Regions from separate parts of the Dorea chungnamensis genome, predicted to be linked through region 3. Evidence: predicted binding sites of a transcription regulator. Region 3 holds the regulator's gene; each other region holds the start of a gene.
The links. Region 3 encodes HrcA, which represses chaperone genes, less so after heat shock. Its sites were predicted from a motif close to TGTTAGCACTCNNNNNNNNNGAGTGCTAACA; they were not measured.
Positions count from the first base shown of each region.

Region 1 (4,149 bases), on a different contig from region 3:
AGCACAGCAGACTCTGACTCTGTTAGTAGAGGTTCGAGTCCTCTATCCGTAGTTCCTTGGCAGGGGCGCCGGATGTCTTCTTGTAAGATGTCCGGTTCTTTTATCGGAGTGTGGCTCAGCTTGGTAGAGCGCTACGTTCGGGACGTAGAGGTCGCGTGTTCGAATCACGTCACTCCGACTGGGACTCATGAATACCACAAAGCTTGGATTATAGGCTTTGTGGTGTTTTTTTATTCTAAATTATTTCTTGGAAAAATCAAAAAAATCATTTCTTTTCTCTTGGTACTAAAAAAGTACTAAAAATTTTATAAGAATGTATTTGGGCATCTGAATGCGATATAAATATGTCTGATGTTGCTATTTGGTTATTGTGCTTGTGACAGTTCCTGCCAATTCGTATTTGCATTTCATAAAAATAAAGAGTATCCTGATTTACTAGAGAAGAATAAAGGAAGAAAGGAGTATGAGAGATTCTATGAAGAAGTTGCAGTTCCTTACGATCATAAAGGAAGATGAATTTCGAGAATTGAAGAAGGATTTTCCGCATGATAAAGAATTATTACACAGTATCAGATCAATCCGATACTGCAAAGCAGAAGTGTATCAGGATTGTATTCTGGGAACTTTGCGAGTACCGAAAAAAAATGAAAAACGTACATCTCAGATTTCCTGTGGATTTTACATGACAGATAAAGAACTTTTTTTAATTGAGTGCAATGGGGATCTGAAACACTGGATAGAGAAAAAAGAAGAACAGTTTCAGCAGTTGAAATCGCCGGATCAGTTTCTTCTTAAGATGATGGAAGTGATGATTGAAAATGATCTTTTGTATCTGTTACATTTAGAAAAAGAGATTGAAAAGATGGAAGACCAGCTCATAAAAAATGTTCCGGATGATTTCTTTACAGTACTTACAAGGTATCGTCAAAGACTTTCGGAGTTGGATGCCTATTATGAGCAACTTACTGTGATTGGTGATCTGCTCCAGTCTCAAGATGGAATTTCTATCATCTGTAATACAGAACAGTGGAATCGTTATGCACTTCGTACAGAACGGCTGCAAAACCATGTACAGTTGCTTCGGGAGAATATACTACAGTTACGGGAATTGTACCAATCTCAGCAAGATGCACAGCAGAATAAGATTATGTGTATTCTGACGGTTGTCACAACGTTATTCCTTCCTTTGACACTTTTGACTGGATGGTATGGTATGAATTTTGTAAATATGCCAGAGCTGCAGTGGAAATACGGATATGTTGCAGTGATTTCAATTGCAGTAATAACAATTATTCTGGAACTTATTTATTTTAAAAAGAAAAAATTGTTGTAGGATAAGATTATCCGTAGAGAGTAAGAGAATTGTTTTTGAAATTAGGTATTCGTTAAAAAAGGCTGCACACAATTTTGTATGCAGCCGAATCTATATGAAGAGGTGCCTTTTTCCTCCTTGGCAATGTTATTTTTGTTATATTTTACATCCAGAAGCGATTGGAAAAGCATCCACGCATAACAGATACAATACCCTGTAGGATCAAGAAAAATCCGATTACCCAGGCCATAGCTGCAATACTTGCAAATGGATGTGTGAATGACAGAAAACCAATCACAGTCAGCAGGATTCCAAGTACTGTAAACCAGCCCCAGCCCTTTACTCCCAGTTTTTGAAGGTCGAAAGAATTAACCAGTTTGGTGATACCTGAAAAAATCAGCCACATTCCTAAAATAAAGGAAATAGTCATTGCTGTAAACCATCCATTTCCCAAAATGAATAAAGACATCAGTATGGTCAGAATGCCGTCAGCAAGAAACCAGCCAGAGCCTGCCATATAATCATGACCGGCTGCAAATATCACAATATCTATAATGCCGGAAAACATCATGGCAACTCCAAAGATAATGGGAAGACCATAAAGAATTTCTCCAGGATTCCTCAAACATCCGATCCCGATTATAATCAGAAAAATTCCGGCTAAAATCCATAATACTCTTGATGTCGTTTTACTCATATCAAAAACCTCTTTCCTGCTTGTATTTAGCTTTTAAAACAGGCAGGGGTTTTATTCCCTGCCCGTTTGAGATTAACCTTCGATGGCAATATAATGTGAGTTGTTTTCTACTGCCTTCTGCTCTTTTGGAACAGTAAAGGAAAGAATACCATTTTCAAATTTCGGATGGATGTCTTCTCTCTGAACATTATTTCCTACATAAAAGCTTCTGCTTACATTTCCGGCATAACGCTCGCGGCGGATATATTTTCCTTCCTTATCTTTTTCGTCTTTATCCAGACCTTTTGCCGCACTTACGGTTATGTAACCATTTTCAAGCTGAATCTGAATCTCGTCTTTCTTAAATCCCGGAAGATCAATGGCCACTTCGTAAGTGTTGTCTTTTTCCTTCACATCGGTCTTCATGATATGGGGAGCATGTTTCCCATACAATTTTTTATCGATGTCCGGGAAAGCAAAATCATCCAAAAAATCATCAAATAAACTTTCTCCAAAAATACTAGGCATTAACATAAGTCATATCTCCTTTCATGACATAAACTAAAGTTTGCACTATCGGAGAAACCCGAAGTGTTGATTTATGAATATCAGGAAGAGAAATCAGTTCCTCTTCCTTTGTTCTACGTGTAATATAACACACGGATTAGCACTCGTCAATAGAGAGTGCTAATAATTCTGTGAAGATTTTGTGAACTTGAATGCCATGTTTCATGGGATTGAAAAACAGCCTGTGTGTGCTTTACTTAATGGGGAAAATACGATAATAAAGAGGCGATTGTAATGAGTAAAACAAAAGAAGTACTGTTGAGTCTGTTAAAACTGGCGGCAGTTGTCTTTGTAGCTACCATACTTGGAAAGATATTTACAGGACTGGGATTTCCAGAGACTAACATTGTAGTGATGTATCTTTTGGCTGTTCTTTTGGTTGCAAGATTTACATCAGGATATCAGTATGGGATTTTATCAGCGGTAGTTTCATTACTATGTTATAATTATTTTTTTACAGAACCCTATCATACGCTTGCTGTAAATGATCCGGAGTATCTGGTTACTTTTTCAATCATGCTGACAACTTCCATTCTTACGAGTGCCCTGACAACAAAAGAAAAACTTTTAATGAAAGAGGAAAAGAAAGCCAGATTTTATATATGCTCTCCAGTAAACTGTCGGATGCTTCAGATATAGAAGCAGTTCTGAAAATCGCTGCAGAAAGTATCAGCCATCTTCTTCAGATAAATGTTGGATGTATTTATATTGGAAGACAGTCTGCACCGATCTACATTCAGCAGTCAGGAAAAGAACAGATTCACAGAGGATTGCCGGATGCAGAAGAGATTCGGAAGAAATATACAGATCTTCGGACAGAATATCTGGAAGAAGAGGACACTTATGGATATCCGGTTAATGGGAGGGAACATTTGCTGGCAGTGATAAAAATTGATAAAACTGTGAATGCGGAACAGCTGCAGGAAAAGAAAAAGCTGTTGCATTCTATCATAGAAAATGTCTCCATGGCGATGGAACGTATTGAAGTAACGGTAGAAAGAGTGCGTGACAGAGAAAATATGGAACGGGAAAGAGAACGGGCGAATCTTCTGCGTGCGATTTCCCATGATCTTCGGACGCCGTTATCAGGCATTATGGGAACTTCGGAAATGCTGATGGATATGACAGACAAAGAAGACAGACGTCAGGAACTGCTTCAAGGTATTTATCAGGATGCCGACTGGCTGAAATCTTTAGTAGAAAATATCTTAAGTCTGACCAGACTGCAGGATGGTAAAATTGTGATACATAAGGAAATGGAAGCAATCGAAGAAGTGATTGGATGTGCGGTTGCTCATGTGGAACGAATTCTCCCGGATCGTGCGATACAGGTAGAGATACCGGAAGAGTTTCGGTTAGTGCCCATGGATGCAAAGCTGATTGAGCAGGTAATTACCAATCTGTTGGACAATGCAGTAAAACACACAAGACCGCAGGAAGCCATTACTGTTTCTGCCAGTTACACAGAAGATGAACTACTGGTTTCTGTCCGAGACGAAGGAGAGGGAATTGCAGAAGCAGATGTTTCTAATTTGTTTAAAATATTTTATACGTCTAAAACCCGTTCGGCTGATGTGAAAAGAGGAATCGGGCT
Region 1 covers NZ_JBDOHT010000011.1:41,457-45,605, forward strand. Annotated here, with positions in the region: tRNA gene ABE613_RS10550 (tRNA-Gln) at 1-52, shown strand, start outside; tRNA gene ABE613_RS10555 (tRNA-Pro) at 105-178, shown strand; gene ABE613_RS10560 (magnesium transporter CorA family protein) at 464-1,333, shown strand; gene ABE613_RS10565 (HdeD family acid-resistance protein) at 1,476-2,009, opposite strand; gene ABE613_RS10570 (Hsp20/alpha crystallin family protein) at 2,082-2,522, opposite strand; gene ABE613_RS10575 (DUF4118 domain-containing protein) at 2,790-3,194, shown strand; gene ABE613_RS10580 (sensor histidine kinase) at 3,158-4,149, shown strand, end outside.
Region 1: ABE613_RS10570 (Hsp20/alpha crystallin family protein) is a predicted target of HrcA. The motif match lies at 2,651-2,681, and genes of this name have one in related genera.

Region 2 (4,149 bases), on a different contig from region 3:
TTCAAGTGATATTAAGGCAATGTATGATGGATATCTGTTCGGTACAGAGGAGGTATATAATCCGTGGTCGGTAACATGTTATGCATCCAGAAAGAAGCTAGAAGCCTATTGGCTGAATACCAGTGAGAACAGTATCATTAAAAATGCACTTGCGCAGCGGGGCGAATCTTTTTCCCGTGGCTATAATGAATTGATTGAAAAAGGAACAGCAACTGTCAGTGCAGAACTGTCAATGGCATATTATGAGAAGCAGGATGATGCTTCTCTTTGGGGACTGTTAATCAACGCAGGGATGGTAACGGTCCAGGAGGAATTAAGTGAAGGAATCTATAAGCTTCGGATTCCAAATTATGAAGTGTGGAAGGCTTTTCAGGAACTTACAGCATTTTATATGCAGGTAGAAGAAGGACATATTGACCTGATGCTCTTGAATCTGAGAACAGAGGCTATGGAGAGATTTGCAGAAGAATATCAGTGGATTCTAATGAATCTGCCCTCCTGTCATGATTTAAAAAGTGAGAACAGCTATCATATGATGATGCTAGGAATGTGTACTTTTCTGCATCCATATTATGATGTGCAAAGTAACCGGGAGAGTGGAATGGGAAGGGGAGATATTCTCCTTTATGCCAGAAAACCAGAACTGCCACATATGATACTGGAATTCAAATATACCAGAGACAAGTCACAGAGTCTGGAAGAATTGGCGCTGGATGCAATACGGCAGGCGAAGGAAAAGAAGTATGATGCACAGATGGAAGGGACAGTGTATTATGTTGGGCTGGCGCATTATGGCAAGAAAGCAGAAGTAAAGTGGGAAAAAAGAGAATAGCTTGTTATTCTTGAGCATAAATATTCACAAGTCCTTTATTGCCTTACATTCTCTTATTTGATAAAATGATACTTAATATTTGAAAAAGTAGGTGATGTTATGGACGGACAGATGGAATCTATCTTGCAAGGCGGACAGTTTAAGAAACTGTTGGATGAACAAAGTATAGAATTACGCCAGAAATATGACTTGAAAAAAGCAGAATTAGAGATTTTGTATTTCTTATCCCGTTGCGGCAGCCATAACACTCCCACGGATATCCATACACAATTAATGATGAACAGGGGCCATATCTCACAGGCGGTTGACAGTCTGTGCAGGCGGAAGTTTATTATGGCGATTCCAGACGAAAATGATCGTAGATATGTGCATTATGAAGTACTGGATTCTGCGAAAGAGATTGTTGCAGAGATGGCAAAAAGAAGAGAAGAGATGAACCGGCAGATTCTGCAGGGAATATCAGAAGAAGAACTTCGGGTATTTCTGGAAGTTTCCTTGAAGATAAAAAGTAATATAGAAAATATCATATAGTCTGATGAAAATGCAAGGTATAAAAATATGCTTTGCATTTTTATTTTTAAAAAAAGTATAAACTCTGTTGACAAAGAAAAAACAAGTGATATAATACTTTAAAAATAAATAGTTTAAAATTAAAATAATTACTTCGCGAGGAGTAATATATTTTTTAAACTAAACCTGGCACTCGGATAGAAAGAGTGCTGACAAAAATGAAAGGCAGGTTATTGTAATGAAATTAAGACCATTAGGAAACAGAGTTATTTTGCAGCAACAGGAAGCAGAAGAGAAGACACAATCTGGAATTATCCTGCCAGACAGTGCCAAAGAAAAACCACAGGATGCAGTTGTAATCGCGGTTGGACCTGGAAAGGGAGACGACGAAAAATGTAGCGGTATGCAGGTAAAAGAAGGGGATAAAGTTATATATTCTCAATATGCCGGAACAGAAGTTAAGATAGATGATGAAGAGTATATTATTGTAGATCAGAGCGATATTATGGCAATTGTAGAATAGATTTTGAAAAGTTCAGAGAAAGAAGGAATTCATTATGGCAAAGGATATTAGTTTTGATATTGATGCAAGAAAGAAAATGGAGACAGGTGTCAATAAGCTTGCAGACACTGTAAAAGTAACACTTGGACCAAAAGGAAGGAACGTAGTATTAGAGCAGTCTTATGGTGCGCCATTGATCACTAATGATGGTGTGACAATCGCAAAGGATATTGAACTGGAAGACCACTACGAGAACATGGGTGCGCAGCTGGTTAAAGAGGTTGCGACGAAGACGAATGATATCGCAGGTGACGGAACAACAACAGCAACCGTTCTGGCACAGGCACTTGTCAACCAGGGAATGAAGAACATTGCGGCCGGAGCGAATCCGATCATCCTGAGAAAAGGTATGAAAAAAGCTTCCGATGCTGTCTGTGAAGCGCTGGAGGAGATGAGCCAGCCGGTAACTGGAAAAGATCATATTGCAAAGGTTGCCGCCATCTCTGCCGGTAACGAAGAAGTTGGTGAGATGATCGCAGATGCGATGGAAAAGGTCGGAGAGAATGGAGTCATCACCATTGAGGAAGCCAAGACCATGAAGACAGAAATTGATGTGGTAGAAGGTATGCAGTTCGATAATGGATATCTTTCCGGTTATATGTGTGATGACAAAGAGAAGATGGTTGCCAATATGGAGAATCCATATATCCTCATGACGGATAAGAAGATCTCTAATATTCAGGACATTCTTCCGATTCTGGAAAATATCATGAGAGAGGGAAAAGAGCTTCTGATTCTTGCAGAAGATGTAGAAGGCGAAGCTCTTACTACATTGATCGTAAATAGATTAAGAGGAACCTTAAAGGTTGTTGCAGTAAAAGCTCCTGGATTCGGAGATAATCGGAAAGAAATGCTGCAGGATATTGCAACTCTGACGGGTGGACAGGTCGTTATGGACGATCTTGGAATGCAGCTGAAGGACACAACAATGGATATGCTTGGACGTGCCAGATCCGTGAAAGTTACCAAGGAGAATACAACCATCGTTGATGGCGCAGGTAACAAAGCCGGAGTGGAAGAACGAATTGACAGCCTGAGAAGACAGATGGCAGATACAACATCTGATTTTGACAAAGAGAAACTGATGGATCGTATTGCCAAACTAGGCGGCGGTGTTGCAGTGATCCGTGTCGGAGCAGCAACAGAGACCGAGATGAAGGAAGCCAAATATCGTATGGAAGATGCAATGAACGCTACCAAAGCTGCAGTGTCTGAAGGAATTATCAGTGGCGGCGGATCTGCGTATATCCATGCACAGAAGAAAGTCCATGAACTTGCAGCAACACTGACAGGCGATGAAAAGACAGGTGCAGAGATCGTAGCAACAGCATTGGAAGCACCGCTTTACGCGATTGTAGAAAATGCAGGACTGGAAGGCTCTGTCGTTGTAAATAAAGTAAAAGAAAGTGAAGATGGAATTGGATTCGATGCAATTCATGGAACGTATGTAGATATGCTCAAAGAAGGAATTATCGATCCTGTCAAGGTCACAAAACATGCACTTGCAAATGCCGTCAGCGTAGCAGCTACACTTCTGACTACAGAAGCTGCTGTGGCAGATGTCAAGGAAGCAGCACCGGCAGTATCTCCGCAGCCGGATATGTATTAGGATAAATATGAAGACCGATAAAAGATAGCTGATTCGGAGTGATAGATGTATGAAGAACTTATTAGAGAATAATGAAGTAGCAGAGCTTTCGAATGAACTGATATATCGACATTATCTGATGAACAGGGGTAAAATCCGAGAACTTTTTTGTGAAATGACCTTGGCCGAATACATTGCTCTGCATATGATTGCTTCAGAGAGTAAGAGTTCTATCATATATGAAGGAAGGACTTATTTAAAAGATCTGTCTGATAAGATGCAGATGACCATTCGGCAGACTTCCAAGATGATAACGGAATTAAAAGACCGGGGGCTGGTTCTGTGGTCCCATGATGGAAGTGGAAAAGAAGGGACCTATGTCACAATAACAGATACGGGAAGCAGTCTGCTTGCCAGACAAGAAGCCTGTCTGAAAGATTATTATGGAAAAGTAATCGAAGCGTTTGGAAAAGAGAATCTGATTAAATTACTACAGCTGATGAAACAACTGGATACCGTTATGACCAGTAAGATAGAAGAAATGGAGGTGTCGGAAGAAAATGACAGAGATGATGGAATTGATGAATGATTATACAAAACGAGAAGAAGATATCTGCCGTAAAAATGATAACATTGACCGGCGCCTGTATGATGAGT
Region 2 covers NZ_JBDOHT010000008.1:68,850-72,998, forward strand. Annotated here, with positions in the region: gene ABE613_RS08770 (AAA family ATPase) at 1-832, shown strand, start outside; gene ABE613_RS08775 (MarR family winged helix-turn-helix transcriptional regulator) at 932-1,363, shown strand; gene ABE613_RS08780 (co-chaperone GroES) at 1,581-1,865, shown strand; gene groL (chaperonin GroEL) at 1,900-3,513, shown strand; gene ABE613_RS08790 (winged helix DNA-binding protein) at 3,563-4,081, shown strand; gene ABE613_RS08795 (citrate/2-methylcitrate synthase) at 4,053-4,149, shown strand, end outside.
Region 2: ABE613_RS08780 (co-chaperone GroES) is a predicted target of HrcA. The motif match lies at 1,527-1,557, and genes of this name have one in related genera.

Region 3 (4,149 bases):
GAATCGGATGCGGATGGTTCGCTCTGGCGGTTACGGATATTTTGTACCTTTTGACCGGGGCATCCTGCGAATTCTGTTGGCTTTTGCCCTTTTTGTTCCTTCATTTCTGCAATCATTTTCTTGATATTCAGATGCTTTTGTACTGCTTCTTCATCGTATGCTGCGGCCTCTCGTTCTTCCAAAGTGATTGCATTGGTCGGGCATACCGGAAGACAATTGCCGAGACCATCGCAATAGTCATCACGGATCAGCTTTGCTTTCCCGTCTATCATAGCAATGGCGCCCTCATGGCAGGCGGCAGCACAGGCTCCACATCCATTACATTTTTCTTCGTCTATATGAACCATTGTTCTTATCATATAAGTACCTCCTTGATTTGTTGTACCTAATTTACTACAATTATAAAATAAAATATGTTGTTTTTCCAACGATTGGAGGAGCTTATGAAAATAGATATTGATATTTTAAAAAAATCTCCGTTATTTATGGGAATTGAGAAGGAAGAGATAGAGAAGATAATGCCTGTTTTAGAAAGTAAGATGAAAGTATATCAGAAAAATGAAATGATACTGGGAGAGGAGGAGCCGGTAGAGAATCTTGGGGTAATTCTAGAGGGATGTGTACAGATAATATGTGAAGATGTATTTGGCAATCGTTCAATATTGGAACAACTTAGTCAAGGAGAACTATTTGGGGCAGCATTTTCTTGTGCAGGAATCAAAAAAAGTCCAGTCAGCGTTGTGACAGTGACGGATTGTACCGTTTTACAGGTTCCTGTGAAGAGACTATTTGAATTGTCTGCTGAGAGCTCTCTATTACAGCAGAAGTTCTTTATAAATATGGTACAAATATTTGCGAGAAAAAACGTGATGCTGGGAGAAAAGATCCGCCATATTTCAAAACGAACTACTAGAGATAAATTATTATCTTATCTGTCCGAACAATCAAAAAGAGCAGGAAGCAGGCATTTTACCATTCCATTTAATCGACAGGAACTGGCAGATTATCTTTGTGTGGAGCGGAGTGCGATGTCAACGGAACTGGGGAAACTAAAAAAAGAAGGTATTCTTGATATGTGCAGAAGTGAGTTTTGGCTAAAGTAGAAAAAACATTGAGTTTTTATTATTTAAAATGTATAATCAGTTATAGAACGAATTGGGGAATGCTTCACTGGAAGATTCCTAATTTACTTTTTTAGGAGGGAATATCATGAAAGTTTACGATTCAGTAAAAAAGGAAGAATTAGAAGTGGATGGAACAAAAGGATTGATCCAGATCATGAAGGATGGACGTCAGGTAGATTTATATCTGAAAGAAAAGAAATCTGACGCAGATGGTTATATGAGCTGGGATGTAGAACACTGGTCCAGTATCGATCCAAAGAGATTTATCCGTTGCTACTCATTAGAAGGAAGAGTATTGGGTGAATCTACCGGACATAATATCTATGACCTTGAAAATGAGTTTAAGCCGGAAGAAGCAGAAAAAATCGAGCTTAGTTAGGATTTTTGATAATACTTTTCTACTTTTCATCATGCGCAGAATCTCCCTGATGAGGAAGATTAGTGGTTTGGAATGTCAGGCGAGAAGATGGATGGAATGGCTGGCATTCGTTGGACAAGCACTAGAAGCCGTTATAGGAAAAGAAGCAGATATTTTGTGCGAAGATTTGGTTTCCAGCCAAATCTGAGAAGGCTGCTGAGCCTCGAAATCATCAAGATTTCGGGGCGAATCAGCCTGGTCGCCAAATATCTGCTTCTTTTCCTGTTATGGATTCTTAGCGAAGGACTCCGTAATGCCAGCCATTCCATCCATCTTCTCGCCGTCCACATTCCAATCATAACCATTCTCATCTAAATTCATTTTATAAAAAATATGTAAACTATGTTGACAAATGAAAACCATAGTGATACATTAATAGTCGAAGATGTTAGCACTCCTTAAATTCGAGTGCTAACAGGGAAATCCGAAAGGAGGAGTGCAGATGATAGCGGATCATGGACTTAGTGATCGTAAATTAAAAATTCTGCATGCAATCATTCAGAATTATCTTGAGACCGGCGAGCCTGTTGGTTCCAGAACGATTTCAAAATATACGGATTTGAATCTGAGTTCTGCAACGATTCGTAATGAGATGGCTGATCTGGAAGAGCTTGGTTACATTATACAGCCACATACGTCTGCTGGACGAATTCCTTCGGATAAGGGCTATAGACTTTATGTTGATATGTTGATGGAAGAGAAGGAACAGGAACTGAATGAGATGCAGGAGCAGATGCTGGATAAGGCAGACAAGATGGAACAGCTTCTGAAGCAGGCAGCGAAAGTTCTTGCCAGTAATACGAATTACGCAACAATGGTCTCTACACCAATGAACAGCGCGAATAAAATTAAGTTCATTCAGTTGTCTATGGTAGACGAGGAACAGATCATTGCGGTGATCGTACTTGGCGGTAATGTGATTAAGAACAAGATTATTAATATAGATGAACCACTCAGTAATGAAAATTTATTGAAGTTGAATATGCTTCTTAACACAACGTTAAATGGTATGTCTATTGAAGAGATTAATCTTGGATTGATTGCAAGGCTGAAAGAGCAGGCTGGAATACACAGTGCAGTGATTGGAAATGTTCTGGATGCAGTAGCGGATGCCATTCAGATCGATGAAGATATGCAGATCTATACAAGTGGTGCTACGAACATATTTAAGTACCCGGAATTGAGTGATAATCAGAGTGCTCAGGAAATTATCAGTGCTTTTGAAGAAAAGCAGCAATTGACTGAACTAGTGACACAGACGCTGGCAAAAGAAGATAATACAGGGATTCAGGTATATATTGGTGATGAGACACCGGTACAGACTATGAAGGATTGTAGTGTTGTCACCGCAACTTATGAATTGGGAGATGGCATGAAGGGAACCATAGGTATTATCGGACCAAAAAGAATGGATTATGAACATGTATTGAAATCTATGAAACGGCTTCAGAATGAGCTGGATCGGATGTTTCATAAAAAAGAATAAGAAAGGTGGAATAACCCTTGGAAAATAATCAGGAGAAGAGCCAGGAAGAGATGGTAAAAGAAGCAGTTGAGGAGGCAAAGAAAGCTGCTGCAGAGCAGACAGAAGCCGACGAAAAAGCTGCAGAAGAAACTGGCGACGAAAGAGATAATGAAGTAGAATCAGAAGCGGACGCTGCTACAAAAGAAGATGCTGAATCAGATGAAATTGCTGACGAAGCAGAAGCCAAGAACAGTGATGAATCCAAATCTGAAAAAAAGATATTTGGCAAGAAGAATAAAAAAGATAAAAAGGACGAGAAGATCGAAGAACTGACAGACAGACTTACTCGTCAGATGGCTGAGTTTGATAACTTCCGCAAGCGTACAGAAAAGGAAAAATCCCAGATGTATGAAATTGGAGCGAAAGATATCATAGATAAGATTCTTCCGGTAGTTGATAATTTTGAGCGAGGGCTTAATGGTGTCAAGGAAGAAGAAAAAAACGATCCCTTTATCCAAGGAATGGAGATGGTGTATAAACAGTTGATGACTACACTGGAAGGAGTTGGGGTCAAACCTATCGAAGCGGTAGGACAGGAATTCAATCCTGATTTTCATAATGCAGTGATGCATGTGGAAGATGAAAACTTTGGTGAGAATATTGTAGCCGAAGAATTCCAAAAAGGTTATATGTACCGTGACTCTGTAGTGAGACACAGTATGGTAAAAGTAGCAAACTAAATTGAACTTCATTTTAAAATAATTAGGAGGTCTTTATAATGGGCAAAATTATAGGTATTGACTTAGGAACAACAAACAGTTGTGTAGCTGTTATGGAAGGTGGCCAGCCAACGGTCATCGCAAATACAGAAGGTGCAAGAACAACACCATCTGTTGTAGCATTTTCAAAAACAGGAGAGCGTCTGGTAGGTGAACCTGCAAAACGTCAGGCAGTAACAAATGCTGAGAGAACAATCTCTTCTATTAAGAGAGAAATGGGCAGCGATTACAGAGTTACAATTGATGACAAGAAATATTCTCCACAAGAGATTTCTGCTATGATTCTTCAGAAATTGAAAGCAGACGCAGAAGGATATCTTGGAGAAAAGGTAACAGAAGCTGTTATCACAGTTCCTGCTTATT
Region 3 covers NZ_JBDOHT010000006.1:142,068-146,216, forward strand. Annotated here, with positions in the region: gene ABE613_RS07290 (ATP-binding protein) at 1-359, opposite strand, end outside; gene ABE613_RS07295 (Crp/Fnr family transcriptional regulator) at 444-1,103, shown strand; gene ABE613_RS07300 (hypothetical protein) at 1,210-1,503, shown strand; gene ABE613_RS07305 (hypothetical protein) at 1,576-1,857, shown strand; gene hrcA (heat-inducible transcriptional repressor HrcA) at 1,985-3,028, shown strand; gene grpE (nucleotide exchange factor GrpE) at 3,046-3,747, shown strand; gene dnaK (molecular chaperone DnaK) at 3,786-4,149, shown strand, end outside.

Region 4 (4,149 bases), on a different contig from region 3:
ACATTGGACGTATGGTATATGACAAATTCCAGAAAGGTGAAGTCGCAGACACTGATTACATTACTTTGTGCGAAGAGATTGAAAAGCGCGAAGAGGAGATGGAAAAGCAGGAAGAAGAGATTGTAAGAATCAAAGAGGGAATGTAGATGCTTTCATGGATGACAGGGCTGTTTGCCGGTTTGCTTGGATTGGATGAACTGTTCAAACAGTATGTAGAAGAGAATCTGGAACATGGCGAACAGAAAGAATTTTGCGGTGGAAAGCTAGTTGTCCGCAAGGTCTATAACAGAGGATTCCTGTTGAATGCATTAGACCATCATCCAAAGGTCGTAAAAGGAGCTTCTGCTTTTGCCGGGCTGTCACTTTGGGGATATGATATCTTTGCTTTCTTGAGAAGAGGCCATTATCTGGAAAAGTTAGGCCTTGCTATTGCAAGTGCAGGTGCGGCAAGTAATATATTTGACCGACTGGTAAGAGGAAAAGTCATTGATTATATAGGTTTTCGTGTGGAAAATTCGTTTTTGGCGAAGCTGACGGCTAATCTTGGAGATTTCTATCTTGCAATTGGAGCATTCCTTACTGCGATAGGTAATATAAGAAAATAAAACACAGGCGGCATGATGCAATCGGTATTGCATCGTGGCGCCTGTTTTGTTATGCAAAATATTCTTTGATCTGTTCCAGAATAATATCCATTAATCGTGTTCTTGCTTCAATGCTTGCCCATGCGACATGTGGAGTGATAAACAGTTTTTTACTGTCCTTGATAGCAAGAAGCGGATTATCGGGACTCATCGGTTCTACACATAATACATCCAGACCTGCAGCAGCAATCTCTTTGCAGTTCAGTGCATCTGCCAGAGCTTGCTCGACGACGATAGGTCCTCGACCGAGATTCAAAAATATGCAGGTTGATTTCATCTTGTGGAACGCTGCACCGTCCATCAGATTCTCTGTATATTGATTCAATGGGGCATGGACGGAGATGATATCAGAGGTCATCAGTAAGGTGTCCATGTCTACCTGATGATAACCGTCTTGTGGAGCACTTCCAGATGGAGATGCGTAGATGATATGACAACCAAATGCTTCAGCAATGGAGGCAACTCGTCTGCCGATATTGCCCAGTCCGATAATACCCCAGGTCTTTCCTTTTAATTCATAAAAATGTTCGGCAAAATGTGTAAAAATCGTATCATTTACATAGTGTCCTTTTTTTACATAGTCATCATAATAGCGCAATTTCTCTAATAAGTAGAAAAGCATGGCAAAAGTATGCTGCGCAACAGATTCTGTGGAATATCCAGCTACATTACGCCAGGCAATGCCGCGACTGTCCAGATAATCTTTATCCAGGTTGTTAGTTCCTGTTGCAGTTACACAGACAAGTTTCAGGTTTTTTGCCTGTCCAATCGTAGTTTCGTTAATCTGAACTTTATTGACAACAAGAACATCAGCATCAGTGACTCTGGCAGGTACCTCATCAGAAGTAGAAAAAGCGTACTTTACAACTTCTCCCAGTTGGTCGTAGCCAGACAGATCAATATCATCTCCGATTGTTTTGGCGTCTAGAAATACAATCTTCATACATGTGCCTCCTTTTAATATTATTGATAATTTGAGCCCGTTGTAAAAAAGAGCATGAAAAAAGCGGGTGATGGGAATCGAACCCACGTATCCAGCTTGGAAGGCTGGTGTTCTACCATTGAACTACACCCGCATGTTGTTATAAATATCGGGGTGACAGGATTCGAACCTGCGACCTCCTGGTCCCAAACCAGGCGCTCTAGCCAAGCTGAGCCACACCCCGATGAAATTGTTAATTGAAATCACTCTCGTGAACGAGTTATATAATACCATCTTTTTTGAAAAAAGGCAAGAGGAAATTATCAAAGAATGTTAAAAATTTTTCAAATTTTTTTCTGGGACGGATTAAGAATTCTTTAAGTTGTCACATAACCACGGGTGGAGTATAATTACTGTCATGAAGTTTTGCAAACTGAGATTATGTCATCGGACATAGTTATGATATAGATTCATTGAATGATTTAGATCAACGAGAGGATGAATAACTAGATGTACCAGCAAAAAAGAAGAAAGAAATATTCTAAACGCAAGCAACAAGTAAGGCGTCAATTGCTAGTGATAGCGGGAGTCTTGTTAATGATTATCGTGGCTCTGGTAAGCTGCCAGATCCAAAGACATAAAAAAGAAGCAGAAGTAAAGGAAACCACGAAGATTACACAACAAGAAAAAGAAGAGAAGGAGACTGTAGAAACAGAAGCCCAGAGATTGGAGCGTGTAAAAAGGGAAGCCAAGGAAAATGGATATCCGGAAGGTGTCATCGATCTTCTGGGCAAGAATAAAGAAACGATTGATTTTGTAGAGGATTATGGCGAGAAAAAGGATGACCCCAGTGCTGATACCATAGGGGATGATCTGGAAGCAGGAGAGATTCCACAACTGATCCAATGGGATGAACGTTGGGGATATGCACCTTATGGAACAAGTATCGTGGCCGTCAGCGGCTGTGGACCTACTTGTCTTTCCATGGTAGCGGCAGGACTTAATGAAGACCCGTCGATTACGCCTGCCAAAGTGGCGGCATATGGTACGGAGAATTCTTATGTAGATGAGAATAATGATACTTACTGGAAATTCATGAGTGAGGCCGGAGCAAACTGGAATCTGTCCTGCTACGAGGGGTTGCTTTCGGAAGAACAGGTGAGCGCAGAACTAACAGCCGGACATCCAATTATCTGCAGTGTAGGGCCAGGAGATTTTACGAAAATTGGACATTTCATCGTGTTAACGGGGTATGAAAGTGGAAATGTTACGGTCAATGACCCGTTTAGCCAGAAAAACAGTGATAAGACTTGGGTATATGCAGAGATTGCAGACCAGATAAAAGCAATGTGGATTTATTCTTTGAAGGAATAGCTTTACATGATTTCCAAAAAAACTGAAAATATTAGCACTCAACACTTGACAGTGCTAACAAAAAGCGTTATTGTTATATCGTAAATAGAACAATAACGCTTTTTATATAGGAGGTTGTCAGTATGAATATTAATAAATTTACGCAAAAATCATTACAGGCTGTTCAAGGCTGTGAACGTGTGGCATTGGATTATGGCAACCAGGAGATTGCACAGGAACATCTGCTCTACACATTGCTGACGCAGGATGACAGTCTGATTCTCAAGCTGATTGAGAAGATGGGACTCGATAAAAGCAGCATGATCAATCGGGTGGAAGAAGCACTCGGGAAGCGCCCGAAGGTTCAAGGCGGACAGCAGTATGTAGGACAGGATCTGAACAATGCACTGGTTCATGCGGAAGATGAGGCAAAGCAGATGGGAGATGAATATGTTTCTGTTGAACATCTGTTTTTGTCCATTATGAAGTATGCAAGCAAAGAGATTAAGACGATTTTCCGGGAGATGGGAATCAGCAGGGAAGGATTCCTGCAGGCATTATCTACAGTCAGAGGCAATCAGCGCGTGACCAGCGATAATCCAGAGGATACGTATGACACTCTGAATAAATATGGTTCTGACCTTGTAGAACGTGCCAGAGAGCAGAAGATGGATCCAGTCATTGGACGTGATTCCGAGATCCGTAATGTGATTCGTATTCTGTCTCGTAAAACGAAGAATAATCCGGTTTTGATCGGAGAACCGGGAGTAGGTAAGACGGCAGTAGTTGAAGGCCTTGCTCAGCGTATTGTGCGTGGAGATGTACCGGAAGGCTTGAAGAATAAGACCATATTCTCACTGGATATGGGTGCGCTGGTAGCAGGTGCGAAATATCGTGGAGAGTTCGAGGAACGTCTGAAAGCAGTGCTGGAGGAAGTAAAGAACAGCGACGGCAGAATTATTCTTTTCATTGATGAGCTCCATACGATTGTAGGTGCAGGTAAGACAGACGGTGCCATGGATGCCGGCAACATGTTAAAACCAATGCTGGCAAGAGGAGAGCTGCACTGTATCGGTGCTACGACCCTGGATGAATATCGTCAGTACATTGAGAAAGATGCTGCACTGGAACGTCGTTTCCAGCCGGTAACCGTAGATGAGCCTACCGTGGAAGATGCCATTTCTATTCTGCGTGGACTGAAAGAGCGGTATGAAGTATTCCATGGCGTGA
Region 4 covers NZ_JBDOHT010000011.1:102,447-106,595, forward strand. Annotated here, with positions in the region: gene ABE613_RS10860 (hypothetical protein) at 1-146, shown strand, start outside; gene ABE613_RS10865 (signal peptidase II) at 147-605, shown strand; gene ABE613_RS10870 (D-2-hydroxyacid dehydrogenase) at 655-1,587, opposite strand; tRNA gene ABE613_RS10875 (tRNA-Gly) at 1,650-1,720, opposite strand; tRNA gene ABE613_RS10880 (tRNA-Pro) at 1,736-1,810, opposite strand; gene ABE613_RS10885 (C39 family peptidase) at 2,077-2,940, shown strand; gene clpB (ATP-dependent chaperone ClpB) at 3,063-4,149, shown strand, end outside.
Region 4: clpB (ATP-dependent chaperone ClpB) is a predicted target of HrcA. The motif match lies at 2,970-3,000, and genes of this name have one in related genera.